DNA from 4 places in the Kitasatospora sp. NPDC002965 genome. Region 1 is predicted to be linked to each of the others. Evidence: riboswitches for the same ligand, from Rfam matches in the RefSeq annotation. Region 1 holds a riboswitch; each other region holds the start of a gene.
The links. Region 1 has a riboswitch for cyclic di-AMP ahead of ABZY91_RS19270 (M23 family metallopeptidase). Riboswitches for the same ligand answer to the same signal wherever they lie in the genome.
Positions count from the first base shown of each region.

Region 2: it holds a riboswitch for cyclic di-AMP, as region 1 does, so the genes downstream of both, ABZY91_RS32350 (transglycosylase family protein) here and ABZY91_RS19270 (M23 family metallopeptidase) in region 1, are expected to answer to the same signal.
Region 3: it holds a riboswitch for cyclic di-AMP, as region 1 does, so the genes downstream of both, ABZY91_RS30590 (glycoside hydrolase family 16 protein) here and ABZY91_RS19270 (M23 family metallopeptidase) in region 1, are expected to answer to the same signal.
Region 4: it holds a riboswitch for cyclic di-AMP, as region 1 does, so the genes downstream of both, ABZY91_RS40280 (NlpC/P60 family protein) here and ABZY91_RS19270 (M23 family metallopeptidase) in region 1, are expected to answer to the same signal.

Region 1 covers NZ_JBEXNT010000045.1:44,778-52,225, reverse strand. Annotated here, with positions in the region: gene ABZY91_RS19290 (class I SAM-dependent methyltransferase) at 24-815, opposite strand; gene ABZY91_RS19285 (sensor domain-containing protein) at 974-1,705, opposite strand; gene ABZY91_RS19280 (GNAT family protein) at 1,860-2,435, opposite strand; gene ABZY91_RS19275 (hypothetical protein) at 2,479-3,510, shown strand; gene ABZY91_RS19270 (M23 family metallopeptidase) at 3,647-4,516, opposite strand; cyclic di-AMP (ydaO/yuaA leader) riboswitch at 4,529-4,687, opposite strand; gene ABZY91_RS19265 (YiaA/YiaB family inner membrane protein) at 4,932-5,222, shown strand; gene ABZY91_RS19260 (alpha/beta hydrolase) at 5,361-6,260, shown strand; gene ABZY91_RS19255 (TetR-like C-terminal domain-containing protein) at 6,394-6,963, shown strand; tRNA gene ABZY91_RS19250 (tRNA-Ile) at 7,147-7,220, opposite strand.
Region 2 covers NZ_JBEXNT010000115.1:17,262-24,709, reverse strand. Annotated here, with positions in the region: gene eno (phosphopyruvate hydratase) at 1-1,269, opposite strand, end outside; gene ABZY91_RS32350 (transglycosylase family protein) at 1,521-2,474, opposite strand; cyclic di-AMP (ydaO/yuaA leader) riboswitch at 2,480-2,626, opposite strand; gene ABZY91_RS32345 (cytochrome P450) at 2,857-4,155, opposite strand; gene ABZY91_RS32340 (SDR family NAD(P)-dependent oxidoreductase) at 4,313-4,735, shown strand; gene ABZY91_RS32335 (MazG family protein) at 4,797-5,846, opposite strand; gene ABZY91_RS32330 (hypothetical protein) at 5,962-6,561, opposite strand; partial or broken gene ABZY91_RS32325 (phosphatase PAP2 family protein) at 6,838-7,448, shown strand, end outside.
Region 3 covers NZ_JBEXNT010000103.1:11,174-18,621, reverse strand. Annotated here, with positions in the region: gene ABZY91_RS30620 (carboxymuconolactone decarboxylase family protein) at 1-354, shown strand, start outside; gene ABZY91_RS30615 (phosphotriesterase) at 351-1,286, shown strand; gene ABZY91_RS30610 (SDR family oxidoreductase) at 1,359-2,123, opposite strand; gene ABZY91_RS30605 (TetR family transcriptional regulator) at 2,315-2,935, shown strand; gene ABZY91_RS30600 (alpha/beta hydrolase-fold protein) at 3,285-4,427, shown strand; gene ABZY91_RS30595 (MoaF N-terminal domain-containing protein) at 4,517-4,846, opposite strand; cyclic di-AMP (ydaO/yuaA leader) riboswitch at 5,367-5,515, shown strand; gene ABZY91_RS30590 (glycoside hydrolase family 16 protein) at 5,525-6,796, shown strand; gene ABZY91_RS30585 (hypothetical protein) at 6,839-7,354, opposite strand.
Region 4 covers NZ_JBEXNT010000219.1:505-7,952, forward strand. Annotated here, with positions in the region: gene ABZY91_RS40250 (aminotransferase class V-fold PLP-dependent enzyme) at 1-1,180, shown strand, start outside; gene ABZY91_RS40255 (Lrp/AsnC ligand binding domain-containing protein) at 1,209-1,490, opposite strand; gene ABZY91_RS40260 (rhomboid family intramembrane serine protease) at 1,532-2,332, opposite strand; gene ABZY91_RS40265 (hypothetical protein) at 2,535-2,804, shown strand; gene ABZY91_RS40270 (NYN domain-containing protein) at 3,353-4,654, shown strand; gene ABZY91_RS40275 (NlpC/P60 family protein) at 4,867-5,910, shown strand; cyclic di-AMP (ydaO/yuaA leader) riboswitch at 6,275-6,427, shown strand; gene ABZY91_RS40280 (NlpC/P60 family protein) at 6,438-7,448, shown strand, end outside.

The sequences.
Region 1 (7,448 bases):
CGGACGGGCCCGGGAGGACGCCGTTACCCCGGGCCGCCCCGGGGCGGGCGGCCGACTCTCCGGAGCACCAGGACGCGCCGGCGCCGGCCGCCGCCGACCGGGGGGACGATGCGGATCTCGCTGGCGATCCGGAGCTCGCCGAGGGCGAACCGGACGGTGTCGAGCCGGGCGCTGCGCCGCCCCTCTCCGTCGTACAGCGGGTGGACGTGGACCTCGCCGCCGGGGGCGGTGACCCGGACCAGTTCGGCCAGCGCGGCCAGCTGCCGGTCCGCCCCGAACAGCTCCGGGTAGGCGAAGAGCAGGAAGCCGCTGAGGGTGAGCGCGAAGGTGCCGTCCGCGAAGGGCAGCCGGGGCAGCGCGGCCGCCACGTACTGCTCGGGGTGGGCGGCGCGGTCGGCGGCGAACAGTCGGCGGGCGCGGTCCCAGCTGCGCAGGTAGCGGTCGGGCGGGCAGTGCCGGGGCGCCGGGTAGAGCTCGGGGCGGGCGGCCATCGTGGCGGCCATCACGGACCGCGCGGCCAGCGCCAGGGCGGCGATCTCGGCGGTCGGCCGGGCGTACACGGGGTCGGTGGCGATGGCCCGGCAGCCGAGCGTGCGGGCCTCGGCGACCAGTCCGGCGGCGCCGCCGGGGCAGTCCAGCAGGGGCCCGGGAAGGGCGGCGAGCCGGGCCCGGGTGAGGCCGAAGAGTCCGCAGTACTCGTCCAGCGGACGGGAGGTCACCAGGGTGCCGGACGCCGCGTGCGGGGCCGCGGGCGCTGTGGCGAAGGGGCCGGCGGGCCGGGCGGCGGCGGTGCGGATCGCGGTTCGGGAGGCCATCGTGGCCATCCGAACACGGGCCGGCCCCGCCCGCATCCGGAGTGGTCCGGGGCGGGCGGGGCCGGAAGGTCACCGAGAGTGGCCGGGGGTCAGGAGGAGCGGGAAGCACGGGCGGAGCGGGAAGCGCGGGCGGAGCGGCGGTCGGGCGAGGCGGGCGGTCAGCGGCCGAGCAGGCCCCGGGCGGCGAGCCGGTTGACGTTGGTCAGGCCGCGCACCAGCTGCGGGGTGACGAAGACGAAGAGCAGGCCGATCAGGCAGACGCCGGCGATCTGCGGCGCCGACTCGACGTAGAAGACGTGCTCGACACCGTCGCTGTCGTAGAAGTCGAACAGCTTGTAGCCGGGCCAGTCGGTGTAGGTCGGGAAGACCCAGTGGTAGACGGGGTAGAGCGCGAGCGACCAGCCCACGGTCAGGAAGACCGTCGACATCACGAGGCTGAGGATCGCCCACGGGAACATCACCACCTGGTAGAGCACGGCCTTCCAGCCGGCCGCGTCGGCGAGGCGGGCGGTGACCCCGCCCCAGACGCCGGGCCGGGTGGCCACGACCGGCTCCGGGCCGGGCACGTCCAGGGCGAGCATGGTGCGCACCCGGGACCGCTCCAGCCGGCCGAAACCGCGGGCGGCCGTGGTCAGGGCGGCCAGCACCGGCAGGCCGAGGACGGTGACGAAGGTGCCGAGGCCCAGGCAGAACAGGGTGACGGCGAGGGTGAAGCCGGCCGTCACCACCGGCAGGCCGGTCAGCGTGTAGCCGAGCTCGCGGTAGAAGTAGGAGGTGAACGGGGCCCGCCAGGCGTACGGCGGCTCCTCGGTACGACGGACGACGCCGTCGTGGCGGTCGTACGCGTCGTACGCGTCGTACTCGCTGCGCTGCATGCTGTGGGTGCTCATGGCGGGGTCTCGGTCCCTCGGGTCGGTCTTCGTGCGGCGTGTCCTGCTGACTCCTCAAGCCTGCCGAAACGCCGTCGCGGCGGACATCCGGCTCCCCGGCGAACCGGAGGTGGGGTTATCCCCCCTCCCCCCGGCATCCCGGCCGGCCTCCCCGTCACCGCCCCGCAGGACCGGGCCACTCCTCGGCGAGCAGGGCGTACCGGTAGGAGTCGTGCCGGCGGCCGCCCGGGCGGACGTCGTGCCGGATCCGGCCCTCCGGCCGGAACCCGGCCCTGGCCAGGACCCGGACCGACGCCGCGTTGTCGACGTCCACCCGGGCCTCCAGCCGGTGCACGCCGAGCGCACCGAAGGCCAGGCCGCAGAGCAGCTCGGTGATCTCGCCCGCGTAGCCGCGGCCCCAGACGTCGCGGCGCAGCGCGTAGCCCAGCGACGCGGACCGGCGGTCACCGAGCCCGAGCGCGGCGTTGCCGATCGGGGCGGCGTCGGCCGGGTCCTCGGCATCCGCGAGCCGGGTGACGGCGAGCCGGTAGACCGTCCGTTCCTCCTGGTGGGCCTCCTCCAGGTACTGCTCGATCTGGTCGGCGCAGTCCTCCCGGTCGCGCGTCTCGAACGGGAGGTACCGGGTGGCCTCCGGGTCACCGAAGACCGCGTACAGCGCCTCGACGTCCTCGGGGGTGTGGTGGAACTCGCGGATGGCCAGCCGGGGGCCGGTGAGTCGGACGGGCACCATGCCTGCCGACCCTACCCCCGACCAGCGGTTACGGTTCGTGGTTATGGAAGACGAAGACCTGCGGCTCGCCCCGCGCACCAAGGCCGCCGAACTGCTCGCCTGGGCGGAGACGGAGGGCCGCGCGCCGGTGCCGGAAGGCCCGCTCCGGGCAGTGCTGGCGCTGCTGGAACTGGGCGGGGGCAGGATGCACGACGGCTGGCCCGAACTGACCTCGGGCGCGGTCGAGCACCTGCTGTACGAACGCCTGCACCTGTACGTCCAGCCCGCGCCGGGGGAGGACCCGCTGGCGTACGGCGCGGCGGTGCGGCTGCTGATCGACCACCAGCGGGCGGCGCGGCGGCTGAACGCCAAGCGGCAGGAGCGGCTGCACGCGGAGGCCGAGTGGCAGGGCGAGCTGGCGACCGGGCTGCTGCGCCGGGCCGACCTGGTGACCTGGCCGCGGCTGTACACCCTGCTGCTGCGTGCCGACGGGGTGGACACCGCCGACGGGGACGCGGTCCGGTCCTGGCTGGAGGCCTTCGGCGGGCTGGCCGAGGAGGAGCGGCTGGCGGCGTTCGCGGCGCTGGAGGAGGACGGCACACTGGACCCGGTGGACGACGGGGGCTGGGGCGGCGGGACCAGGGAGCTGGCGGTCGGGATGGCGTCGGACGGTGCGCGGCGGCTGCTGGAGCAGGGGCTGATGCAGCGCAGTTACCGGAACCTGGCGGAGCTGACCGCGTTGGGCCGGCCGATGCCGTCCGAGCTGGCCGGGGACTTCGGGGCGTTCGAGGAGGCGGCGGTCGGGGCGGCGCTGGAGCTCTCCGGCGAGTGGACGGTGCCGGGGCTGCCGTGGCTGCTGGTGGACGAGTTCCCGGAGCTGGCGGCGGAGCCCGGTCAGGCGGAGATCGACGCCTACCTGGCGGCGCTCCCGGAGGAGACGCCGGACGACCCGTCGGACCCCCGGTGGGACCACCTGTCGGACGACCTGTCGGACGACCCGTCGGACGACCGGTGGGACGACCCGTCGGACGACCGGTGGGACGACCCGTCGGGCGAGCCGCACGGGGAAGAGTCCGGGGAGCGGCCCGGGGCGTGACGGACGCGCGGGAGCCCCGGCGCGGTCCTCGAAGGACCGCGCCGGGGCTCCTCGGCGTCGAACGGGTCGCAGCGCCTCGCGGGGCTGCCGGGCTCGGCTCAGCGCGGCTCGGCAGGGGTCGCAGGGGTCGCAGGGATCAGGGGTTGATGCCGCGCTGCTCGAACCAGCTCTCCGGGTCGACCGGGGCGCCGCCGCCGGGCCGGACCTCCAGGTGCAGGTGCGGGCCGGTGACGTTGCCGGTGGCGCCGACCTTGCCGATCTGCTGGCCGGGGACGACCTTGCCCGAGCCCTTGATGATCGAGGAGAGGTGGCAGTACCAGATCTCGGTGCCGTCGGGCAGGGTCTCGACGATCCGGTAGCCGTAGGACCCGGCCCAGCCGGCCGAGGTGATGGTGCCCTGGCCGACCGCGTAGACGGCGGTGCCCGTGTCGGCGGCGAAGTCCAGGCCGGTGTGCAGGTGGGCCCAGTAGCGGGCGCTCTGGCCGTAGTGGGCGGAGAGGCTGTAGTCGCGCACCGGCAGGTTGATGGCGGCGAGCTTGGCCTTCTCGGCCTCCTCGGCGGCGCGCTTGGCCTGCGCCTGCTGGGCGACCTGGGCGGCGCGCTTGGCCTCGGCCTCCTGGGCGGCCTGCACCCGGGCGGTCTCGTCGGCGGCGGTGCGCTGGCTGTCGGCCTGCTGCTGGATCCTGGCGGCGAGGGCGAGCCCGGGGTCGGCCGAGAGGGCGACCGGGGTCTCGTCCGGCACCTCGACGGCGGGCGCGGCGGCCGGCGTCGCGGAGGCGAAGCCGGTGGCGCCCAGGGTGGCCGCGACGGCGGTGACGCCGAGCAGCGGAGCGGTGCCGCGGGTCTGACGGGGCATCCGGTGCCGGTTGATCTCGGCGGTCTGCGGAGCGGTCTCGTCCGCCGGGCCGCCGAACAGGCCCGGGTGGGCCGCAGTGCGGGGGTGGTCGAGCAGCTGGGTACCGGCGGAGAAGCCGGACGGGTGTGCCGGGGTGTGCGTCGACGCCACGGAGGCGCGCTCCTTTCCTTCCTTCGCGCCTACCGGGTTAGCTGACGGGTTCGGAGCAGGAAGGTCTCCTACGGCTGGGCCTGGGCCCGGCCGATTCACCCCAAGGAACATGGTTCCCCGGCTCCCTGGCCTGCCCGAAGGCCGGCCGGCGGGATTAGGCGACGGCGCACGGTGCCGTCTGGTTACGGCGTTAGGGACCGCGCTGCGTTATCAAACGTTAATCCGAGAGGCCCCCGATTCCAAGCCATCTGTTGAGGACGACGGGATACGGGCCGGACGCGCGCGGTCCGATGGGCGTTTTGGGACGATTGACGACAACTGACACTACCGAACGTGATAGGACGTCAACGAACGGCCCCCCATCTGAGTACCTCTACTCATGTGCGACCGGAGTCCGCGCGGCCATCCTGGCGCCATGAGCACACCGATGCAGTCACGCACCACGGCCGCGTACTACGTCCAGGCCGTCCTGTCCTTCTTCCTGTCCGCCGTCGCCCTCGCGATCGGCATCGCCTACCTCCCGGTCGGGGCCTGGACCCGGGCCTTCCTCGGCCTCGGCCTGCTCTACACCATCACCTCCGCGTTCACGCTGGCCAAGGTGGTCCGGGACCGCCAGGAGTCCACCGAGCTGGTCACCCGGGTCGACCAGGCCCGGCTGGACAAGCTGCTGGCCGAGCACGACCCGTTCAAGGTGGAGGGGGTCTGAGGCGGAGGGCGCCCCGGCGCCTCCGCCGGGAGCGGTCACCGGGCCGGCCGCCGGACCGGTCGTCACGCCCGGCCGCCGCGCCCACCCCCCTCGGAATCGGGTCGTAGCTTGACGGCTAAGGCTATTAGCCTTAGCTTTATGGCTATCGGCGCAGTCGCCGACGACCCGAACCCGCGCGGCGAGCCCGCCCGCGGCGGACCGAGGAGGCCCACCATGACCGGCACCGCCCCCGTCACCCGCTACCTCGACCTCCCCGGCGGCCGACTCGCCTTCGACGACTCCGGCCACGGCGACGGCGTCCCCGTCGTCCTGCTCCCCGGCATGCTCGACAGCCGGGCCGCCTACCGGCACCTGCGCCCGCTGCTGACCGCCGCCGGCCGCCGGGTGATCACCATGGACCTGCGGGGCTTCGGCGAGTCCTCGATCACCTGGGACGACTACTCGCCCGCCGCGATCGCCCGCGACGTCCTCGCCCTGCTCGACCACCTCGGCATCGAGCGGGCCGCCCTGGCGGGCAGCTCGTACACCGGCGCCACCGTGGTCAGGGCCGCCGGGGACGCGCCGGAGCGGGTCGCCGGGATCGTCCTGCTGGACGCCTTCGTCGAGAACCCGCCGCCGAACGCCCTGCAGCGCGCGGTGGTCGGCGCGATGGGCGCCCTCCTCGTCCACTCGCCGGCCTTCTGGGGCCTGTACCAGCGGAAGTTCGCCTACCCGACCGCCAAGCCGGCCGACCACGACGCCTACGTCGACGGGCTGGTCGCCGCGATGCGCACCCCCGGCCGGAAGACCGCCACCCGCGGCTACGTCCGCGGGGACTCCGCGCCCACCGGCTGGACCTCCGCCGTGCGGTGCCCGGCCCTGGTCGTGATGGGCTCCAAGGACCCCGACTTCTCGAAGCCGGAACTGGTCGCCGACCGGCAGGCCGCCGCGCTCGACGCGCGGAAGGTGATGATCGAGGGCTCCGGGCACTACCCGATGGCCGACCACCCGCAGGCCACCGCCGACGCCCTGCTGCCCTTCCTCGCCGCCCTGGCCTGAGCCGCCCACGGGGCCCGGCTCCCCCCGGGCCCGAAACCGCGCGGCCCGGCCCTGAGCGGCTCCGCGCGGCCCTGAGCGGCCGTACGCGCCCCTCGCAGCCCCAGCCACCACCGAAGCACCCTGGAGACCCGCCGTGCCCCGAGTCGGTCTGACCCCCGAGCAGGTCGTCGACCACGCCCTCGCCCTCGTCGACGAGCAGGGCCCCGAAGCCCTCACCCTGGCCGCCGTCGCCGGGCGCGCCGGCGTCGCCACCCCCTCGCTGTACAAGCACGTCAGCGGCGGCCTCGCCGAGCTGCGCCGGCTGGTCGCGGTCCGGGTGACCGGAGAACTGGCCGACCGGCTGGCCGAGGCCGCCGTCGGACGCGGCGGGGACGACGCCGTCGCCGCCGTCCTGCGCGCCTACCACGCGTACGCCACCGAGCACCCGCACCGGTACGGCGCCCTGCCGCAGGCGCCGCAGCCGGACGAGGACCTCGCTGCGGCGGCGGCCCGGCTGGTCGGAGTGATCGTCGCGGTGCTGCGCGCGTACGGGCTGGAGGGCTCCGAGGCGATCCACGCGGCCCGGACCTTCCGCTCGCTGGCCCACGGCTTCGCGGCGCTCTCGATCGGCGGCGGCTTCCGGCTCGCCGAGGACCTGGAGGACACCCAGGACCGGATGATCACCGTGCTGACGGCCGGACTGCACGGCTGGCCCCGGCCCTGAGGGCCCCCGGGCCCGCGGGCGTCCCGGCGCGTCCCGGCGCTCGGGCCCCGGCCCACGAGCCCCGCGCCCGGCGCCGTGCGGGAGGGAGGGCCTGCGGCGGCGAGAAGGGGCGGGGGCCGCGGTCCGCAGGCGGAGAACGACGAAGGGCCCGGAGCGGGGGATGCTCCGGGCCCTTCGGTGCTGTGGGGCTAACAGGACTTGAACCTGTGGCCTCTTCCTTATCAGGGAAGCGCTCTAACCGTCTGAGCTATAGCCCCGTGCTGCACGGAGAAGGGTACCGGACCGGAAGGGGGTGCCACGCCACCGGCCGCCCCGCGGGCGGTTCCGAACGGACAAACGGGATCAATCGACCACCAGGGGTTAGATTGGCCCGGCCGGCGGACGGCCGTCCGGAAGGGCCGCCCACCGGCGACGCAGGGCGGGCACCACCGACGGCCGGACCCCGAGTCCGGTACGCCGTCCGGGCTACCGCTCGCCAGCACTGG
Region 2 (7,448 bases), on a different contig from region 1:
CCGCGGGAAGGCGCCGCGGCCGGCGTACTCGGCGGCGTCGTCGAGGATCTCCTCGATGCGCAGCAGCTGGTTGTACTTGGCGACGCGCTCGGAGCGGGCCGGGGCACCGGTCTTGATCTGGCCGCAGTTGGTCGCGACGGCCAGGTCGGCGATGGTGACGTCCTCGGTCTCGCCGGAGCGGTGCGACATCATGCAGCGGTAGCCGTTGCGCTGGGCCAGCTCGACGGCGTCCAGGGTCTCGGTCAGCGAGCCGATCTGGTTCACCTTCACCAGCAGCGCGTTGGCGGTGCCGGTCTCGATGCCACGGGCCAGGCGGGCCGGGTTGGTGACGAACAGGTCGTCGCCGACGATCTGGACCTTGTCGCCCAGCTTGTCGGTCATGGCCTTCCAGCCGTCCCAGTCCGACTCGTCCAGCGGGTCCTCGATGGAGACCAGCGGGTAGGCGGCGACCAGGCCGGCGTAGTACTCGATGAGCTCGGCGGAGGTGAGCGCCTTGCCCTCGAACTGGTAGGCGCCGTCCTCGTAGAACTCGGAGGAGGCGACGTCCAGCGCCAGCGCGACGTCCTTGCCCGGCACGTAGCCGGCCTTCTGGATCGCCTCGACGATGAGGTCCAGGGCCTCGCGGTTGGAGTCCAGGTTCGGGGCGAAGCCGCCCTCGTCGCCCAGGCCGGTGGAGAGGCCGCGCTCCTTCAGCACACCCTTGAGGGTGTGGTAGACCTCGACGCCCCAGCGGACGGCCTCGGAGAAGGACTCCGCGCCGATCGGAGCGATCATGAACTCCTGGATGTCGACGTTGGAGTCCGCGTGCGAGCCGCCGTTGAGGATGTTCATCATCGGGACCGGCAGGACGTGCGCGTTCGGGCCGCCCAGGTAGCGGAACAGCGGCAGGTCGCTGGCCTCGGAGGCGGCGTGCGCGACGGCCAGCGAGACGCCCAGGATGGCGTTGGCGCCGAGCGAGGACTTGTCCGGGGTGGCGTCCAGGTCGAGCATGGCCTGGTCGATCAGGCGCTGCTCGGTGGCGTCGTAGCCGACGAGCTCCGGGCCGATCTGCTCGATGACGGCCAGGACGGCCTTCTCCACGCCCTTGCCGAAGTAGCGGTTCTTGTCACCGTCGCGGAGCTCCAGCGCCTCGAAGGCGCCGGTGGAGGCACCCGACGGGACAGCGGCGCGGCCGGTGCTGCCGTCGTCGAGGCCCACCTCGACCTCGACCGTGGGGTTGCCACGCGAGTCGAGAATCTCACGGGCTACGACGACATCGATGGACGGCACGAGGCATCTCCTAGCGGAAACAGGTTCGGCTGACGGTGGGTGCTGTCGGCCGGACGATTGCGGAGTCGTTACGACCAGAGCCTAACCGCACGGGCTCTCCGGGCCACGTCGGCCCGGGTCCCGTCTCAGCGTGTGGCACGGCTACCCGCCGGTAGTTCACCTGGTTGCCCCACGGAAGGGGGCCGGATCGGGACGAAGGGGCCGGACCCGGTCGAACCCGGCCCCCCTCGCGATCCACCGGCGAAACGGCATCAGCCGAGGGTGAGCACCTGGCCGGGGACGATCAGGTCGGGGTCGCCGCCGACGGTGCCGCGGTTGCCGTCGTAGAGCGCCTGCCAGCCGCCGGAGACACCCTGGCCGGCGGCGATGCCGGCGAGCGTGTCGCCCGCCCGGACGGTGTAGCCGTGGCCCGCGCCCTGCTGGGCGGCCGGGGCGCTCTGGGCGGCGGCCGGACGGGCGTCCTGGACCGCGGCCTGACCGGCGTACTGCTGGTAGACGCTCTGGTGGCTGGTCCAGTACCAGCCGCCGTTGTTCTCGTACCAGAACACCTTCGCGTCGGCGTCCCAGCCGGACGTGCCGGAGAAGGACGGGGCCTGCCCGTACTGCTGCACCTGCGGCCGGTCCTGCTGGGCCTGCGGCTTCGGCGCGGCGTGCTTCGGGGCCTGCTTGGCCGCCTGGGCCGGCTTCTCCTGCTGGGCCGACTTCGGCGCGGCGTGCTTCGGCGCGCTGGTCTGCGGGGCGGTGGTCTGCGGCGCGCTCGGCTGGGTGGCGGCCTGCGGGACGGCCGGCTTGGCGTCCGCCGAGGTGTCGACCGCCGCCGGGGCGCCGCCCTTGCTCAGGCCCGCCTTCTTGGAGCAGACCGGCCAGGCGCCCGGCCCCTGCGAGGCGAGGACCTTCTCGGCCACCGAGATCTGCTGCGCCTTGGAGGCCTGGTTGGCCTGCGGCGCGTACGAGGTGCCGCCGAACGCCTTCCAGGTGCTGGGCGTGAACTGCAGGCCGCCGTAGAAGCCGTTGCCGGTGTTGATGCTCCAGTTGCCGCCGGCCTCGCACTGGGCGACCGCGTCCCAGGTGGAGACCGGGGCGGCGGAGGCACCGGTGGCGCTGAGGATCGGCAGGGCCAGCCCGACACCGGCGACGCCGGCGACGGCGATGGCCTTCTCGGTCTGGGTACGACGACGATGACGGCCGGTTCCGACGAACAGCATGAAGAGGTCCCTCTCCGCACGCCTGCGAGGTGAGCTGTCGGGTTCGGACCGGGAGGTGGCCCGGCCGCGCGAGGCGGCTTCACCCCAAGCCGTGGGGGACGGCAACAAACCTGGTTCCCCCGCCCCTGCCCAGGGTCTGGTCGGTTTCCCGGGGCACGACGGGCAGGACTCGGCGTTCCGTGCTCGGGGCTCGCAGCTGCGAACTCCACGGAGAGTAGACAGATCCGTAGAGCAATCACAAGCTCATATCGTCGGTATCACACGGAAATCACGTCAGGTGATGGATCGCCCACCAACGGGGGCGCTATGTCCGGGTTGGTGGCGGTTCAATCTCGCCGTCCTGCCTGGTCGGAGACCTTCCGTCAGCGTGTCGCGGGTCGCCTCACCGATCGGACGGAGCACCGGACGACTGCCCCGAAGAGGCCCTTTCGGGCATCTTCTCGGGGGTGAATTCCACGGGAAGTTCACGAAGTCCACGCATGATCAGACCACCGCGCCACCGCAGGTTCTCCGGGCTCTCGGCGAGCCGCAGGTCGGGCAGCCGGGAGAGCAGCGTGGCCAGCGCGGACCGCCCCTCCAACCGGGCCAGCGGGGCGCCGATGCAGTAGTGGATGCCGTGCCCGAAGCCCAGGTGCGGGTTGTCCGCGCGGGCCAGGTCGAGGGTGTTCTCGTCGGCGAACCGCGCCGGGTCCCGGTCCGCCGCCGCGAGCACGACCAGCACCGGGTCCCCGGCCGGGATCAGCACCCCGCCGATGGTCAGCGGGCTGGTCGCGAACCGCCACGTCGCCAGCTCCACCGGCCCGTCGTAGCGCAGGAGTTCCTCGATCCCGGTCTCCAGCAGGCCGCTCTCGCCACGGGCGATCGACTCCTGGAGCAGGGCGCGCTGGCCGGGATTGCGCAGCAGCGCGTACGTGCCGTTGCCGATCAGGTTCACGGTCGTCTCGAACCCGGCGAAGAGCAGGATGAAGGCCATCGCCGCCGCCTCGTTCTCGGTGAGGTGCTCGCCGTGGTCGCCGGCCCGGATCAGCCCGGAGATCAGGTCGTCCCCGAGGTCCGCCCGCTTGCGGTGGATCAGCTCCGCCAGGTACTCGCGCATCCGCTTCACCGCGCGCCCCACACCGCCGCGCCGGCCACCGCCGTGCCGGATCATCATCCCGGCCCAGTCCCGGAAGTCGTCCTGGTCCTCGGCGGGCACCCCGAGCATGTCGCAGATCGCGTAGATGGGGAGCGGGAAGGCGAACTCGTGGATCAGGTCGGCGCTCCCGCGCTCCGCGAACCCGTCGATCAGCCGGTCGGTCAGCTGCTGCACCCGGGGCTCGAAGGCCGCCACCCGGCGCGGCGTGAACGCCTTCGACACCAGACGGCGGAGCCGGGTGTGGTCCGGCGGATCGATGTTCAGCAGGTGCGTCATCAGGTCGGCCTGGCGCTCGCCCGGGATGCCGACCCGGCCGGTGCGGTGCGCCTGCTCGCTGTGGTTCGCCGGGTTCTTGGAGAGCCGGCCGTCCGCCAGCGCCTGCCGGGCGTCCGCGTACCGCGTCACCAGCCACGCCTCCACGCCGCTCGGCAGGGTGGTGCGGTGCACCGGCTCGTGCTCGCGCAGCCACGCGTACGCCGGGTACGGGTCGGCGGCGAAGTCCCAGGTGAAGAGCGGAGGGCGGGCGGAGGCGGGCTGGACTGGCATGGAACGACGGTATCCCGGGTGCAAGTCGGACACGACAGGCGTGAGTCTGGTCACCTGAGGGGTATTCCCTGTTGCGGAGGGTCAGGACGTGCCTACGATCCTCCGCAAGATGTCCGTGGGCGCCGGTGCGGGGCCGCCCACAGGGAGGAGCAACACCATGCGGGACACCGGTTCGGTCGTCGTGATCGCGGTACTCCACGGCGGGTCGGGGGCCGACCTCGCCCGCAGGTTCACCGCCGCCGGAGCAGCCGGGATCCTCATCGCCGACCAGCAGGTCGGCATCGCCGAGGACCTCGCCACCGAGCTCGACCGGCCGGGCTGCCCGGTCGTCGGCGTCTGCGGCGACATCCGCCGCCCCAGCGACGTCGCCGCCCTCGTCGACACCGCCGAGAAGCACCTCGGCCCGATCGACCTGTTCTGCGTGGCCGGACCGGACGGCGAGCGGATCGTGTCGCTCGCCGACCTGCCCGACCACCTCGACCTGGAGCGGCTCGCCGAACTGGTCGCGCTGGTCGGCGAGGCGATCGGCGAGGTCGTCCCGGCGCAGCGGCGGCCGGCGAGGGACGTCGCGCGGGTCTGAACCCGCGGTGGCGGGCCGGGCGCCCCGGTCCGCCGCGCGCGGGTGGCCCGGGTGGCTCCGACTACTCGGGCTGCTCGGGCTGCTCCGACTGCTCGGGCTTGAGGCCCTCGGCCGCGCGGACCGCGTCCCGGTAGCCGCGTGCCGCCGCCCGCAGCGCGGCGTCCACGTCCACCCCCGCGTCGTGCGCGCGCTGCGCCACCGCGAGCAGCAGCCCGCCCGCCGACTCCGGCGTGAGCTCCGCGGGCAGCTCGTACGGCTCGTCCGACACGCCCGCGAACCCGGACCGGCGCACCCGCGACACCAGCTTCGCCGCGTACGCCAGCGCCGGCAGCCCGGCCGGCACGCCGTCCAGCACCGACTCGCGCTCCGACTTCTCGGCGGCCTTCAGCGTCTCCCAGTTCGCCTCCACCTCGGCGGCGCCCGTCGCCTCGGCGTCCCCGAACACGTGCGGGTGCCGGTACATCAGCTTCTCGACGATGTCGCCCGCCACGTCGTCCACCGAGAAGGGGTCGGTGGGGTGCTCCTCGGCGATGCGGGAGTGGAAGAACACCTGGAGCAGGACGTCTCCGAGCTCCTCGCGGAGCGTGTCGCGGTCCCCCTCCTCGATCGCCTCGACCAGCTCGTAGGCCTCCTCGACCAGGTACTTCACCAGGCTGGCGTGGGTCTGCTCGGCGTCCCACGGGCAGCCGCCCGGCGAGCGGAGGCGGTCCATCACGGAGGCCAGGTCCAGCAGGCGGGCGCCCGGCAGGTCGTACGAGCCCGGCAGCACCTCGATCTCCGGCACCTCGCCCGCGTGCTCCACCGCGAGGCGCGCCAGCGCGTCGGTCAGCCCTGGGTCCCCGTCCGGACCACCCAGCCAGACCGTCGGGCCCTCCCCGGCCGGCTGCCCGGTCAGGAGCCTGGCCAGCGACGGCGCGGAGCCGGCCGGCACGACCTCCACCTCGACGCCGGCCTGTCGTACGGGGGCGAGCTGCGGATGCCCGGCGTCCCCCGCCAGCACCCGCCCCGCCGACCGCAGGGCCTCCCACGCGGACCAGGACAGCAGCCCGGGGGCCACCCGGTGGGTGGTGGTGAGGAGGATCAGCTTCGCGCCCGGAGGATTCGTCGTCACATCCCCGAACCTACCCGGCGCCGTCGTCTCCCCGCTCGCGGGTTTCGGCGCCCGGCCGCCCGGGAGTGCCTGCCGCCGTCCGCCGCTCCGCACCCGCCCGCGCCGTCCGGAGCGGTCAGCGCGCGAGCCAGGGGTGGGCGGCGGGGGCGAGGCCGACGCGGTCCGGGTCCCAGGTGCCGTACCGGGGGTTGACGCGCAGGTGGAGGGCGACCGCGGCGGCGGCCAGGGCCCGGCGGACCGCCCTGTCTCCCGTCGGGGTGCCGGCGTCCTGGCCGGCGGCCGCGGCGAGGCGGTGAATCCCCAGCCGGCGGCGGAGGTGGTCGTCGATCGCCCCGCCCGGCACGCCCAGCCCGGCGAGCGCCCCGGCCAGCGGTTCCGCGCCGCCGTAACGCACCTCCTCCGCCGCGCGGGCCGCCGCCACCTCGGCCGCACCGACCGCCGGCCCCCGGTCGGCCACCGCCCGGGCCACCACCGCGTCGAGCACCAGATCGGTGACGGCCCGCCTGACCAGTCCGTCCGGCTCCTGCCGGGCATCGGCCGACGCGCCGCCGGACACGTGCCGCAGTGCGGCCACCCGCGCCTCCACCGCCCCGACCGGGATCCGCCGGCCGTCCAGCACCGCCGCGGTGCCCGCCGTCAGCCCGGCGTTGCCGCACGCGGACAGGCCCGCAACGGCCAGCAGGGCACCGGCGGCGGCGGTCCGACGACGGTGCATGGCGATCTCCGGGAGGCTTCCGTGGCTACGGGGGGAAGGCGCGCAGCGGGGTCGGGGCTGGGCGGCGAAGGGGCGGCCGGGCGTTCCTCCCGAGCCTAGGCCGGGGCGTGCGGCCAGGCGCGGACCGTGGCCCGAACGGGTCACACGGGGCGGCGCGGGCTTCGGGCCTCGGGCTTGGGGCCTCGGGCCTCGGGCGTAAACCCTGACGATCGTCCAGGTCGCCGTCTGCCTTTCGGGTCAGGTCGTGGCCCACCTGCTGCTCCTACCGTCCCGATCATGTCGAAAACGGTCAGGAACAACGCTGCCGGGAGGCGGGCGGCCGAGCGCCGGGCAACCGGGAGCGGTCGGGCATCGGGCGGTCGGGCATCGGGCGGGCGGACGAGGAACGGACGGAGGGCGGGAGCACGGACAGCAGGACGGACGACGGGTCTGCGGGTGACCCTCGCCGTGGCGCTTCCGGCGGCAGGGGCCTGTCTGGTCGGCCTGCTGGCCCCCGCGCACGGGGGTGGGGAAGGACCGGTCCGGGTGGTCGCCGGCACGTCCGCCACCGGCTACCGGCGGGTGGTGGAGGCCGTCGCCGACGCGCCGCGCCCGGCGGCCGAGCTGGTGGAGCTGGCGACCGAGGCCGGACTGCTGGTGCTGGGCCTGTTGCTGGCGCTCGGCTGGTGGACGGCGCGGGGGCGACGGGACGCCCGCACGGTCGCGGGGGTGGTGCTCACCGGCCTCGGGACGGTGCTCGCGTACGGGGCGAGCGAGGTGCTGAAGACCGTGATCGACGAGGAGCGGCCCTGCCGCGCGCTGGTCGGGCTCCCGGCCACCGTGCTCGCGGACTGCCCTCCGCCCGGCGACTGGTCGTTCCCCAGCAACCACGCGACCCTGGCCGTCTC
Region 3 (7,448 bases), on a different contig from region 1:
CCGCGGACCCGGACCGGCACCCTCGGCCCCCTCGACGAACTCGCGCCCGGCTTCCCCGACTGGATCGTGACCACCCTGTTCGGCGGCACCTACCAGCGCCCGGGGCTCGCCCTGCGGGACCGCCAGGTCGCCAACCTGGCCGCCCTCACCGCCCTCGGCGGAGTGGAACCGCAACTGGCCGACCACGTCCGCAACAGCCTGCGGATCGGTCTGACCAGGGAGGAGATCACCGAGGTCCTGGTCCACCTCGCGCCCTACGTCGGTGTCCCCAAGGCCCTGGCCGGGCTGCGCGTCGCGGCCGCGACCTTCGCCGAGACGGACGACGCCGCCGCCGCAGGGGCCGGGGCGCCGTGAGCACCACGCGCCCTTCGGTCCGCACCGTCCTCGGCGACCTCGACCCCGTCGACCTCGGTGTCTGCGACGCGCACGACCACCTCTTCCTGCGCAGCCCGCTGCTTCCCGGCGAGGAGCTCGACGACCCCACCGCCGCCGAAGCGGCCCTGCGCGACTTCGCCGCGGCCGGCGGGCGGGCGCTGGTCCAGTGGACCCCGTTCGGCATGGGGCGGCGGGCCGAGGAGCTCGCCGCCCTCTCCCGGGCGACCGGCGTCCACCTGGTCGCCGCGACCGGCCTCCACCAGGCCGTCCACTACGACCCGGCGGAACTGGAACGGCGCTACGACGGGCTCGCGGGCCTGTTCGTCGCGGAGCTCACCGTCGGACTGCGGGGTGCCCCCGAGGGGGTCCGGGCCGGTTTGATCAAGGTGGCGGGGGAGTACCACGGGCTCGGCCCGCACACCCGCCGGGTCATGGCGGCAGCCGCCGAGGCGCACCACGCCACCGGCGCGCCGATCGCCGTCCACCACGAACTCGGCACCGCCGCACCCGAGGTCCTCGATCTGCTCTGCGGTCGCCACGGCGTCCGGCCGCAGCGGGTGATCCTCGGCCACCTCAACCGCCACCCCGACCTGCGGCTGCACCGGGAGCTCGCCGCGTCCGGCGCCTACCTCGCCCTGGACGGTCCCTCCCGTGCCCACCACGCGACCGACCACCACCTCTTCGACACCGTCGCCGCGGTGGTGGAGGCGGGCCACGGCGACCGGCTGCTCCTCGGTGGTGACACCACCACCCGCTCGGCCCGCCGCACCCCTGGTCCCGCACACCTGCTCACGGCCCTGGCGCCGCGGCTCTCCCGGGCGTTCGGCCCCGATCTTCCGCACCGGCTTCTCACCGCCAACCCGGCGCGGGCCTTCGCCGCCGAGTGGCTCGGGCCGGGCCGGCCGGCCTGAGCGGCCTGAGCGACCGGAGCGACCGGAGGGCCCGCCCGGCCTACGCGGGCGGGCCCCAGGCGGCGCCACGCCTCACATGTGGGTGCCGCCGTCGATCCGGATCTCCGTCCCGGTGACGAACGCGCCGTCCTCCGAGGCGAGCATGGCGATCACGCCCGCGACCGTCTCCGGTCCGGCGAAGCCCTGGCCGAGGGCGGGGGAGAGCTTGGCCAGCAGGCCGAGGTCGGCGTCCGCGGGCAGTCCCGGGTCGTGGGTCATGCCGCTGTCGATGCTGCCGGGTGCGACGCAGACCGCGCGCAGGCCCTGCTTGGCGTATTCGGCGGCGATCGCGTGCGTGAAGGACTGGATGCCGCCCTTGGTCGCCGCGTAGGCGGCCATGTAGGGGTGGGCGAAGGTCGCGGAGGTGGAGCTGAAGTTCACCACCACGCCCCGGCCGCCCGCGAGCAGGGCGGGCAGGGCCTCGCGGGTCATCAGGAAGGTGCCGGTCAGGTTGACCGCGACCAGCTTGTTCCAGAACTCCAGGCTGGTCTCGTGGGTGTGCGAGGAGCGCAGGATGCCGGCGGCGTTCACCAGGACGTCGAGCCCGCCGAGCCCTGCCACCGCCTCGGCGACGCCGGTCCGGACGGCGGTCTCGTCCGACACGTCCAGGACCACGGTGCTGAGGCGGTCGGCGGTGCCGTCGGCGGTTGCCCGCTCCAGGGTGGCCCCGAGACCGGTCCCGTTGACGTCGGCGGCGACGACCCGCCCGCCCTCGGCCAGGATCCGGTGCACGGTGGCCTGTCCGATGCCCGAGCCGCCGCCGGTGACCAGGACGTTCCGTCCGTTGAAGCGCTCCATGGTGGTACTCCGTTCCGTTCGTGGTCTCGCGACCTCACTGGCACCGTACGCCCATGTGGCACGTCGTGCCAAAAAGGCGTGACGCGTCACCTGTGCTCCCCGCGTCACATCGACCGGCCACGCCCTGCCGTCTCCCCGTGCCAGGGCGGCGCAACGTGCCACCGGGCCCGCCGTCCGCGTAGCCTGACCCCGTGACCGGACGCCCCACCCTCAACCAGCGCCGCCGCGAGAGCACCCGGCTGGAGATCGCCCGCGCCGCCGCGGCGCTCTTCGCCGCCCGCGGGGCCGAGGCGACCACCGCGGAGGAGATCGCCCAGGCCTCGGGCATCTCGCTGCGCACCTTCTACCGCTACTTCTCCGAGAAGGAGGACGCCGTCGCCCCGCTGCTCGCGGCGGGCGGCGAGCGCTGGGTGCGGCTCTTCGCCGAGGGTTCGGCCGGCCTGCCGGTGCGCGAGGCCCTGGAACGTTCGGCGGCCGAGTCGCTGACGCCGCCCGACGACGACGCCGTCGAGGCCATGCAGTGGACCCGCGACCTGCTCCGCGACCCCCGCCTCGCCTCGGTGTGGCAGCGGGTGCACGCCGACTCCGAGCAGCGGTTGCACCTGGCGATCGCCGCCCGCTGTCCGCAGGGCACCGACGTGCTGGAGATCCGGCTCGCCGCCGCGGCGGCCACCACCGCCATCCGGGTCGCCCTGGAGCAGTGGGCCGTCTCCGGGGCCGCGGCCACCGGCCCCGGATCGCCCCGGGAGCTCGGCGCCCGCTGCATGCACGAGCTCACCGCGGGCCTCGGTCTCTGGGCCCGCGTCAGCTGACGCGGGCCCAGGCGGAGCAACCGGCCCGGACCTCCCGGCGCCGTCCGAGCGTGGTCCCGGCGCCGTGCGGGAGGCCCTCGCCCCACCGCGCCCTCGCCCTTCCCGTGGTCCGGAGCGGGCTTCGCCGGGCCCTCCCGCGCGAGGCCGGCCCGTACGCGCGGCGGGCGTCTCCTCCCGGAGACCGAGGCGATGACCGCTGGTCGGCGGGTCCGGGGCACCGCTTCGGACCGCTAGGGTGGGTGGTCGCGCCCCGGCGACGGCCCCCGTTGTGAACGGGGAACCGGGGCGGCCCTCCCGGGTGTCCTTCCCCCGGGGGCGGGGGAGTACGAGGCGTGGGAGCAAACAAGACATGGGTCTGACGAGCCACAAGGTGCTGGCACTGACCGTCCTGATCGCCGTCGCGGCGATGGCCGGGACGGTCTGGCTGTGGCCGAGACTGTCGAAGCGGACCTGGCAGGCGGTGCTCGGCCGGATCGGCGCGCTGTGCGCGACGCAGCTCACCGTGCTCGCCGCGCTCGGCCTGGTCGCCAACAACTACTTCGCCTTCTACAGCAGTTGGGACGACCTGCTGGGCACCGGCGACAGCGGTCCGGTGGTCATCCACAACAAGGCGGACGCCTCCGGCCGGCTGCGCGTCGAGACCATCGGGCACGCCGAGGTCAAGGGCGGCGGGGCACTGGGCCGTGAACCCAAGCAGTCCGGCGAGATCCGTGAGATCCGCATCGACGGTGCCACCACCCGGCTCTCCACCGAGGGCTACGTCTACCTGCCGCCGCAGTACTTCCAGCCGGAGTACGAGCAGAAGCAGTTCCCTGCGCTGGTCGTCAGCACCGGCTTCCCCGGCATCGCCAAGAACCTCGTGACCCGGCTGAACTACCCGGGCGCGGCGCTCAAGCTGCTCCAGGAGGGCCGGATGCAGCCGACCGTCCTGGTGCTGGTGCGTCCCTCGCCGGCCCTGCCGCAGGACACCGAGTGCGAGGACGTCCCGGGCGGCCCGCAGTCCGAGACGTACTTCACCAAGGACGTGCCCTCGGCGATCCAGGCGACCTACCGGGTCTCCGGCGATCCGCGGGCGTGGGCGTTCATGGGGAACTCGACGGGCGGCTACTGCGCGCTCAAGCTCGCCATGCGCCACCCGGAGGTCTACCCGACCGCCGTCTCGCTCTCCGGCTACTACCGGGCCGCCGAGGACCCGACCACCGGCGACCTCTTCAAGGGCAGCGAGCAGCGCCGTAACGAGGCCGACCTGATGTGGCGCCTCAAGAACCTGCCGCAGCCCGAGGTGGCCGTGCTGCTGGCCGGCACCAAGGAGGGCGACGGCGACTACCGTCGCGAGACCGAGGCGTTCGTGGCCGCGACGCGCAGCCCGATGAAGGTCTCCTACAGCATGCTGGAGACGGGCGGCCACAACTTCGAGACCTGGAGCAGGCTGCTCCCGTCCTCGCTGGAGTGGATCTCGCAGCACCTGGTGGTTCCCGGCCGGACGGTCTGACCACCGGGCCCGATCGGCAGGCGGCCAGGACGGCCGGCACGTCTCCGGTGGCCCGGTGGCCCGGTGGCCCGGGGGCCGACAGGCGGCCGTCAGGCCACGGACTGCAGCGTGCCGGTGTGCAGCTCGCCGACCCGGCCGCCCTCGCCCTCGTACGTCCAGAACGCGCGGACCGTCATCCGGCCCAGGTCCATGACGTGACTGACGGTGATGCCGCTCTGTTCGGTCCAGCTGACGAAGTACAGCTGCGGACCGACCTCGGCGACGTGCAGGGCGACGTCCTCCCACTGGCCGGCCGACTCACCGAGGCCCTCCCAGCGCAGCCGCTTGCCGTCGGCCGAGTAGGCGTTGCGGAAGGCTGCGCCGTTGTCGACCTGGAACAGGAAGGTGCGGCCGGCGAAGCCGGGCAGGGGGGCGGTCATGGTGGGGCTGGTCCTCGTCTCTCATGCGGTTCCCGGTGCGGTCCGGACGGTTCCGGCGCGGTTGGATCCCCAACCTATCCGACCGCCCCGTCTTTCGCGGCGTACTCGGGCACGGGGACGGGGGCCGACGGGCCGGGCCCCGCACCGGACGTCCTCCTGCCGCGCCCTCCTGCCGGCCGCCTCCCGCTCCACCCCGCCACCGGCCGGGGAACCGGTCCTTCCGGGCGGCCCTTCCGGGCGGCCCTCCTCGACCGGGCCGCGGTGCTCCTCGGGAGCGCGGCGCCGGTGCCGCCCCGGACCGGAGGGTCCCGGCCGGGCCTGATCCGTAGCTTCCTCCCAACTGATCAACTCCGCAGGCGCGTTGATCATCCGCGGACCCCGGGTCTGTGACCTGCGCGACAACCGTCCGTGCGAGGTTGTCCGGTCCCCGGCGGCCTGCCTAGCCTGCAGGGGCGTCCGCTGTCGCGGACTCCCACCGTCGGGACGCCGAGTCCTGTCCACCCGCCGGTCGGCACCCGAGCACCACAGCGGACGGGAGCGGGGGACCCAAGGTCAGTGCCCGGTCCGTGCGCCTCCGCGCCCGGACTGCGGCTAGGGGTGAAGCCGCTCCCCAGGCGGCCGGGCAACCTCAGCCCGAACCCGACAGCTCACCTCGCAGGCGTCGTAGAGGACCCAGCCATGCCCCCTGCCCCGCACCGGCCTGCCCGGCGCCACGCGCCCCGCCACGCCCGCCCCACCCACCGGCGCCGCACCGCCGCCCTCGCCGCCACCGGAGCGCTCGCCGTCACCGGCGCCGGCCTGCTCGGCGTCCCGGCCCTCACCGGAGCCCAGGCCGCCACCGCGCCCACCGTCACCCAGGACGCCCTCACCCCGGCGACCATGGTCGCCGGCAAGGCCTCGACCGCCTCGCTGGCCGTCCACTCCTCGGCCTGCTTCACCGCCAAGACCGTCGGCGTCGGCATCCGCGACGCGGCCGGCCGCAACCTCGACTTCCCCGGCAACGTCAGCAACGCGCAGATCTGCCCGAGCGGCCTGTCGATCACCACCGGTGCGCGCACCCTGGCGGCCGGTACCTACACCCAGTTCGGTTTCTGGCAGGACCTCGGTGGTGCCTGGCACAACCTGCCCTCCCGGCAGCTGGTGGTCTCCGCCACCGCCACGCCGAGCCCGACCCCCACCCCGTCGCCGACGACGCCCCCCACCACGACCCCCACCGCGCCCCCCACCACGAGCCCGACGACGCCCCCCGCAACCGGTGCCCCCGTCGCGGGCAAGAAGCTCACCTGGTCCGACGAGTTCAGCGGCCCGATCGCCTACGGCTCCCGCTGGACCGGCGACCGCAGCAGCGCCTACCGCTACGGCAACCACAACCCCGACGACAACAAGCTCGACTGGCTGAACAAGAACAACGTCACCGTCGGCGGCGGCGCCGCCACGTTCACCGCCAGGCCGGGTGCCAACAAGCTGGAGAACGGCAAGCAGTCCTGGGACACCGGGCTGCTCACCACCGAGTACTCCAGCGAGGGCTTCCAGGTGAAGACCGGCGACTACGCCGAGACCCGGGTCAAGCTCCCGGCCGGCACCGGCGCCTGGCCGGCGCTGTGGACCTGGAAGAACGGCAACGGGGAGATCGACACCTTCGAGTACCACCCCGACAACCCGAACCTGCTGGAGCTGACCAACCATGTCAAGCCGGGTCACCTGTACTACACGGACGCCAAGGCGATAGCCAAGGACGGCTGGGTGACCATCGGCACCCACTACGGCGCCACCTCCGTCGACTGGTACGTCAACGGCGTCAAGGTCTTCTCGGACGGCAAGGGCGTCGGCACCACCTGGTCCGCGTACCTGATCCTCAACCTGTCCCTGAGCGCGGGGCAGTACCACCCCGCGCCCCAGGGCACCGCGCCGATCACCTTCGCCGCGGACTACGTCCGGGTCTACCGCTAGGACCGGCCCCGAGACCGTCCGCTCCCGGAGGAGCGGGCGGTCTCAGTCGGTCTGCACGACCTGGATCGTGAACGGCTGCCGGTTGTTCGACTCGTTGTGGTCGTCGTCGCTGCGCACCGCGACGTAGCCGCCCTCCAGGACTCCGAGGGGGACGGTCGGGGCGAGCCTGACCGGGATCAGGGCGGTCGCGCTGCGGTACACCCCCAGCCCGGCCGGGAAGGTGCAGCGCACCCGGTGGCCGTTCTGGAACTCGTAGCAGTTCTCCGGGAAGAACGGCCCCTCGGCCGTCACCCCCTCCGGCAGGGTGACCACCACGGTGAACGGCGAGGCCGTCCGGTCCGGTCCGGCGTTGCCGACGAAGGCGTGCACCGTGGTGGTGCCGCCGGGCGCGGCGGCGTCCGGGTCCAGCCGGACCACCTCCAGGTCCGAGTCGGAGACGGCGGGCGTCGCGGGCGCCGTCGCCGCGTTCTCTTTGCCCGGGTCGGTGCCCGCCGTCGCGTCGGCGTCGGGACACGCCCACGCCGGTCCGGCGGCCAGCGCCACCAGCGCGGACCCCACCGTCAGCGACCTTCCGAGGAAACCCCGTACGGACCCTCTGCGCGACATCGCCGCTCACCCTGCCTCTGCGTTCGTGCGCCCCGCGCCGTCGCGG
Region 4 (7,448 bases), on a different contig from region 1:
CGCCGGGTACCTCTCGCAGCTCTCCACCGACCTGTTCGAGCAGAGCCGCCGCACCGTCACCGAGTTCCTGGACCTGCGCGAGGGCGACCAGGTGGTCTTCACCCGCGCCACCACCGACTCGCTGAACCTGCTGGCCGCCGCCGTCCCGGCCGGCACCCGGGTGTTCGCGTTCGAGACCGAGCACCACGCCTCGCTGCTGCCCTGGGCGCACGCCGGCCTGGCCGTCACCTACCTGCGCGCCCCGCGCTCGCACGCCGAGGCGGTCGCCGCCTTCGACGCCGCGCTGGCCGAGTCGCCCGAGGGCCCCAAGCTGCTCTGTGTCACCGGCGCCTCGAACGTCACCGGCGAGCTGTGGCCGGTCGCCGAGCTGACCCGGACCGCCCACCGCCACGGCGCCCGGGTGGTGCTGGACGCCGCGCAGCTGGCCCCGCACCACCGCGTCTCGGTGCGCGAGCTGGACGTGGACTGGATCGCCTTCTCCGGACACAAGCTGTACGCGCCGTTCGGTGCCGGTGTGCTGGCCGGCCGCTCCGACTGGCTGGACGCGGCCGAGCCGTACCTGGCCGGCGGCGGCGCCACCCGGACGGTGGCCCGCGAGGAGGACGGCTCGGTCGCCGTGCAGTGGCACACCGGCCCGGCCCGGCACGAGGCCGGCTCCCCGAACGTGATCGGCGCGTACGCGATCGCCTCCGCCTGCCGGGCCCTGACCGAGGCCGGCTTCGACGCGCTGGAGGCCCGCGAGCGCGTGCTGGTCGAGCGGCTGAAGGCCGGACTGGCGGAGATCCCGCAGGTCAAGGTGCTCAACCTGTTCGGCCCGGAGTCGGCCCGGGTGGGCGTGCTCTCCTTCGTCGTCCAGGACTGGAACAGCTCGCACTTCTCGGCCGCGCTCTCCGCCGAGTACGGCATCGGCGTGCGCGACGGCCTGTTCTGTGCGCACCCGCTGCTCCGCACCCTGCTCGGCGACGAGGACGTCGCGCCGTCCGAGTGCGGTGCGCCCGAGCCCTCGCTGCCGGGCGAGCGCAGCCTGAACGCGATCCGCGTGAGCTTCGGCGCGGGCACCCCGGACGAGCACATCGACCGGTTCCTGACCGCCGTCCGCGACCTGGTCACGGACGGGGCGGCCTGGAACTACCGCAACGAGGGCGGCCGTTGCGTCGCGGACACCCGTCGGGGAGCCTGACGGAGCGCCGGCCGGGCGCCTGACGGGGTCAGGCGTCGAGGCCGATCGCGAAGGCGGCCTCCAGGTCGTGCTGGGAGTAGGTGCGGAAGGCGATCTGGGTCTCGGTGTGGGCCACGCCCGGGACCTTGTTGAGCCGGCCGGGGATCACCTCGGCGAGGTCGTCGTGTCGCCGCACCCGCACCATCGCGACCAGGTCGTACCCGCCGGTCACCGAGTAGACCTCGCTGACGCCCTCGATGGCGGCGATCGCCTCGGCGATCTCCGGGATGCGGTCGACGCTGGTCTTGATCAGGACGATGGCGGTGATCACGGTGCGAGCTCCTTTGTGAGGTGCCGCCAGCGTATCGGGCGTCAGCCGGACGGTCGCGGGCGGCGGGCGGCCCGGGGGCGGCGCTCGGCCAGGGTGCAGGCGTAGAGGAAGCCGGCCGCGAAGCCGATCACGTGCACCAGGTAGGCGACCCCCGGCCCCGCCGAATGGACCGACCACCACTGCAGGGCGAACCAGAGCCCGAGCACCAGCCAGGCCGGGAACCGCAGCGGGAGGAAGAGCAGCAGCGGGACGAGCGTGGTGACCCGGGCCCGCGGGTGCAGGCGGAGGTAGGTGCCGAGAACGGCCGAGATCGCCCCGGAGGCGCCGATCAGCACCCGGGTCGAGTCCGCCGTGTGCGCCTCGGCGAGCGCGAAGCCGTAGGTGGCCACCGCCCCGGCCGCCAGATAGAAGAGGACGAACCGGGGGCGGCCGAGCCGCCGTTCGACGGTCGGGCCGAAGACGTGGAGGAAGAGCAGGTTGCCCAGCAGGTGCAGCCAGCCGCCGTGCAGGAAGAGCGCGCTGAGCACCGAGAGCGCCGGGTGCTTCCCCGGGGTCGGCGCGGCCGGGCAGCCGGGCACCGGGTCGGGGGCCTCGGCCAGCTGTTCGGCGGTGAGCGGATGCCCGGCCAGCAGTTCGGCCGGCACGGCCCCCCAGCGCTGTTCGTAGCGCTGCTCGGCACAGACCCGGGCCTGGTCGCGCCCGTACAGCGGATTGAGTCCGGCGGCGGGCCCGAACAGGAAGACCACGGTGTTGAGCGCGATCAGCGCGTAGCAGACGGCCGGAGCGGCGGCGGCCGGTCGGCCGTCCCGTGCACCGGCGTGGTCGAGGACCGGGATCGCCATGCCGCCAAGCATCCCTCCGGCGGACCGGGCGGGACCGCGTCGTTACGGCAGGTGGCCCAAGGCGGTGATCGCCGTGACCGGTGGTCACGAAGGTTGCCCCAGGCAATAGGCTTGGGGCGGGCCTTCCCGCCTCCCGCCGCCGACGCCGGGGCTCCGGGGGGAGCGCCTGAGCCCATCCAGGGACCACCCGAGAGGACCCCCGATGACTGTCCCCGCTCTGACCGCCGAGACGCGCTGGCGCTGCACGCTCTGCGGAAACCTGACCCGTTTCGACGTCACCCGCACCGCCCGGGTGACCGAGTTCCTCCACTTCGACCTGGCCGGCGATTCCAAGGTCGAGGAGACCCAGGTCCTCAGCGAGACCGTCGAGTCGGTGCGATGCCGCTGGTGCAACGCGGTGGACCAGGTCGAGCTGGTCGCCCGCCCGGGTGCGGCGGACGCCGGGCCCGAGGCCGTCGGCGAGCAGGGCTGATGCCCCGCCCGTGCGGTGGACGGCACACGGCGTGGCGGTCCACCGCACGGGACAATACAGAGAGAACGCACGGGGTGTGACGCGGGTGCCGGCCGCCGGCCGTCGCCCGCTGGACCAGGATCGGAGCCGAGGACGTGGTGGACGCAGCGAAGGAGCCCGCCGGGCCGCAGGGGCAGCAGCCCGCTGTGGACGCGCAGGCGCCGGACGCGGCCGTGGCCGCTCCCTTCGGTTCCGACGCCGCGGCCGAGGTGGCCGGCGGTGAGGAGCCCGGTGGCGGTGACGAACCGGCGGCAGCCGTCGACGGGCCGGGCGGGCCGGGCGAGCAGGGTGGGCACGACGGGCCCTCCGGTGCCGGTGGGACGGGCGACCGTGACGGGCTGACGCCGTCGACGGCGGAGGAGCCGTCCGACGAACGGCCCACCGAGACGCCCACCGAGACGCCTGCCGGTGCGCCCGCGGGGACGCCCACCGAGACGCCTGCCGGTGCGCCCGCGGGGACGCCCACCGAGACGCCTGCCGGTGCGCCCGCGGAGACGCCTGCCGAGAAGCTGGACCGGCCGCTGCCCGAGGGGGTGCGCCGACGGGTGGTCGGCCTGGCCGCCGACGCGCTCGGCGGGCTGCCGCTCGGCGAGCTGCCCCAGTCGCTGCGCCAGTACGCCAAGTTCACCCCGGCCCGTCGGGCCAAGTACGCGGCCACCGCGCTGGCCGCCGCGCTGGAGTCCGAGCCGGCCTTCCGCGTGCGGATAGCGGAGCGGCTGCGGCTGGGCCAGCCCGATCTGGTCCGGGCGCTGGAGTCGGGCACCGTTCCGGGTGCCGCCGATCCGATGGACGTGGCCGCCGCCGCCTACCTGGTCCGGTCGGCGGGCTGGAGCCGCCTGGTCGCGGAGGCGGGCGAGGAGGCCGAGCGGGCCGGCGCCGAAGGTGCGGCGGCCGAGGCGGCCCGGCTGGTGGAGAAGCTGCAGGCCGAGCTGGCCGAGGTGCGGGCCGCCGCCCGTGCCGACCTCGACCGGCAGCGGAGCGAGTCGGAGGACGTCCGCAAGGAGGCCGAGTCGCTGCGCCGGAAGGTCCGTTCGCTGGAGAGCGACACCCGCCGGGCGCAGGCCGAGACCCGCAAGCTGGCCGTCGAGTTCGAGGCGGTCAAGGCGCAGGCGGCGGCCGAGCGGAGTGCCGGCGAGAGCGAGACGCGGCGGCTGCGGCACCGGGTGTCGGAGCTGGAGACCGCCGTCGAGCAGGGCCGCCGGTCGGCCCGCGAGGGGCGCAGCGTCGAGGACATGCGGCTGCGGCTGCTGCTGGACGCCGTCCTCCAGTCGGCCCAGGGGCTGCAGCGGGAGCTGGCGCTCCCGGTGTCCCAGATCCGTCCGGCGGACCTGGTGGAGGCGGTGGTGCCGGGTTCGGCCTCGCCGCACGACGTGGCGCGGCGCGGTCTGGCGGAGGACGACCCGGCGCTGTTGGACCAGCTGCTGGCGATCCCGCAGGTCCATCTGGTGGTGGACGGCTACAACGTGACCAAGACGGGCTACCCGACGCTGCCGTTGGAGCAGCAGCGGATCCGGCTGCTGGGCGGGCTGGCGATGCTGGCGCAGCGCACCCAGGCGGAGGTCACCTGCGTGTTCGACGGGCAGGACCTGGACGTGCCGGTGATCATGGCGCCGCCGCGCGGCGTGCGGGTGCGGTTCAGCCGAACGGGGGAGACGGCGGACGAGCTGATCCGCCGGTTGGTGCGGGCCGAGCCGCAGGGGCGCCCGGTGGTGGTGGTCTCCACCGACCGGGAGGTCGCGGAGGGCGTACGGAAGGCGGGCGCGCGCCCTGTAGCCTCCGTTCTGCTGCTCAATCGGCTGGCCCGGCCGTAGCCGTGCGCCGGTTCCGAGCGGGCGGGAATGACGCCTGGTCAGCGCCGGGATTGCGGCGATGTGAGGGTCTCGTGAAGTCAGGGAGTGGGGGACGGGTTCACGCCAACGGGGGAGTGGCGCAAAGCGTGGATCTTCACTAGTGTCTGGCGTCAAACCTATTTTCCGGATTCTCACCCGTTCAGGTGAGTCCATTGGAAGAAGGAGCCGGTCTTTTGGCCTCCCACCGCCGTCCCAAGCAGCCGAGCCGCGCGCGAGTCACCGTGCTCACCGCGGCCGCTGCGACCGCGGTCGCTCTCTCCGCCCAGGTCGCCGCTCACGCCGCGCCGAGCCCGTCGCCCAAGAAGGACGACGTCAAGGCGCAGATCGACCAGCTGCAGGAGGAGGCCGAACAGGCCACCGAGCGATTCAACGGCGCCAAGGAGCGGGCCGACCAGCTGCGCAAGCAGGCTGACCAGCTCCAGGACCAGGTGGCCCGCGGTCAGGAGCAGATGACCCAGCTTCAGGCCGGGCTGGCCGAGGTCGCGGGTGCGCAGTACCGCACCGGCGGCATCGACCCGTCGGTCCAGCTGATGCTCTCCTCCGACCCGTCCGGCTACCTGGACAAGGCCAGCAGCGTTCAGCAGGCCAGCTCCAGCCAGGCCGAGGCGCTCAAGGGGCTCCAGGACCAGCAGCGCCGGCTGGACCAGCAGAAGGTCGAGGCGGCCGCCGTCCTGGCCTCGCTGGACACCACCACCAAGGACCTGAACCAGTCCAAGGCGGAGGTGAACAAGAAGCTCAAGGAGGCCCAGGACCTGCTGAACTCGCTCAGCGCCGCCGACCGTGCGGCCCTGAAGGCGGCCCAGCAGCAGGCCGACCGCGCCTCGCGCGGGACCGAGCGCCCGGACCTGGGTGAGCTCCCGAAGGCCTCCGGCATGGCCGGCTCCGCGGTGGCCCTCGCGATGGCCCAGCAGGGCAAGCCGTACGGCTGGGGTTCCACCGGCCCGAACAGCTTCGACTGCTCGGGGCTCATGGTCTGGGCGTACGGCAAGGCCGGGGTCTCGCTGCCGCGTACCTCGCAGGCCCAGGGCAACTACGGCACCCGGGTGCCGTCGCTCGCCGAGGCGCAGCCGGGTGACCTGATCATCTACCGCGACGACCGCAGCCACGTCGCGATGTACATCGGCAACGGCATGGTGGTGCACGCGCCCCGCACCGGTGACGTGATCAAGGTGATGAAGGCCGACGGGATGAAGATCAACACGATCCGCCGCGTCTGACGCGCCGGGGTGTCCGGCCGTTTGACGGTCCGCCACGACACGCCCGCGGGCCCGCCGAAGGCCCTGTGATCCGCGCCACCTCCGAACGGGGGTGGCGCGGGTGTTTCGGCCGCCGGTTCGACCGCGAGGTGAGGAACGATCAGCTCCGTGTACGGCGCTGGTCACACCCGGTCATATTCACAAATGAACTTCGGTATTCTTCTAGCTTTTTTCCGACAAGGATTTGAACGGATCACGGATCTGTTACTAGGGTCGTACCTCGAACCACCGCACAGTCGATCACCCAGCCCGGGTGGCGGCGGTGGTTCCCGCCGAGTTCGTGAAACAGCGGGACGGGCAGTCGCCCGTCCGAGTGAGAGCCCAGCAGTCGGGGGCGCTGTGGAGTGGAGCCGGGGAACCACGTTCCTCCGGGGTGAATCGGCGCCAGGTCGGTCGCGTGAGCGGCCGGTGAGGCGTCGTAGGGCACGCTTCCGCCCGAACCCGTCAGCTCACCCGGTAGGCGGATGAGGAAGAAGGAGTCCGCCTTCGTGGCGTCCCATCGTCGTCCCAAGCCCGCCGGCCGCACCCGGGTCTCGATCATGACCGGCCTCGCCGCCGCGGCCGTCGCCCTTTCCGCGCAGTCCGGCGCCCACGCCGACCCGACGCCGACCAAGGACCAGGTCAAGGAGCAGGTCGACCAGCTCAACGAGCAGGCCGAGATCGCCACCGAGAAGCTCAACGGCGCCCAGGCCAAGCAGCAGGAGCTGCAGAAGCAGGTCGGCGACCTCCAGGACAAGGTGGCCCGTCAGCAGGCTGTGGTGACCGAGGCGCAGGGCGGCCTCGCCGAGATCGCCGGCGAGCAGTACCGCACCGGCGGCATATCGCAGACCGTCCAGCTGGTGCTCTCCTCCAGCCCGGACAACTTCCTCAACCAGGCCGACGCCCTGAACCAGGCCGGTTCGACCCAGTCCGGCGCGCTGAAGGAGCTCCAGGAGCAGCAGCGCAGGCTCGACCAGGACCGCACCGAGACCCAGAACAAGCTCGGCGAGCTGGAGGCCACCACCCAGCAGCTGAAGACCTCCAAGGAGGAGGTCCAGGCCAAGCTGACGAAGGCCCAGGACCTGTTCAACACCCTCAGCGAGCAGGAGCGCCTGGCGATCCGCGCGGCCGAGGAGAAGGCCGCCGCCGAGGCCAAGGCGAAGGCGGACGCCGCCAAGGCCGAGGCCGCCAAGGTCGCCAAGGCGAAGGCCGACGCCGAGCGCGCCTCCCGTGAGAACGACCGCACCAACCTCAGCGCGCCGTCCACCCAGGCTCCGTCCACCCAGGCGCCCGCCGCGCCGGCCTCCTCCGCTCCGGCGGCGCCGAAGCCGGCCGCGCCCGCCGCCAACAGCTCGCGCGCCGCCGCCGCGATCGCCGCGGCCGAGAGCAAGCTCGGTGCCCCGTACGTCTACGGCGCCACCGGCCCGAGCAGCTTCGACTGCTCCGGCCTCACCGGCTGGGCCTACGCCCAGGCGGGCGTGTCGCTGCCGCGTACCTCGCAGGCGCAGGCCGGCGCCGGT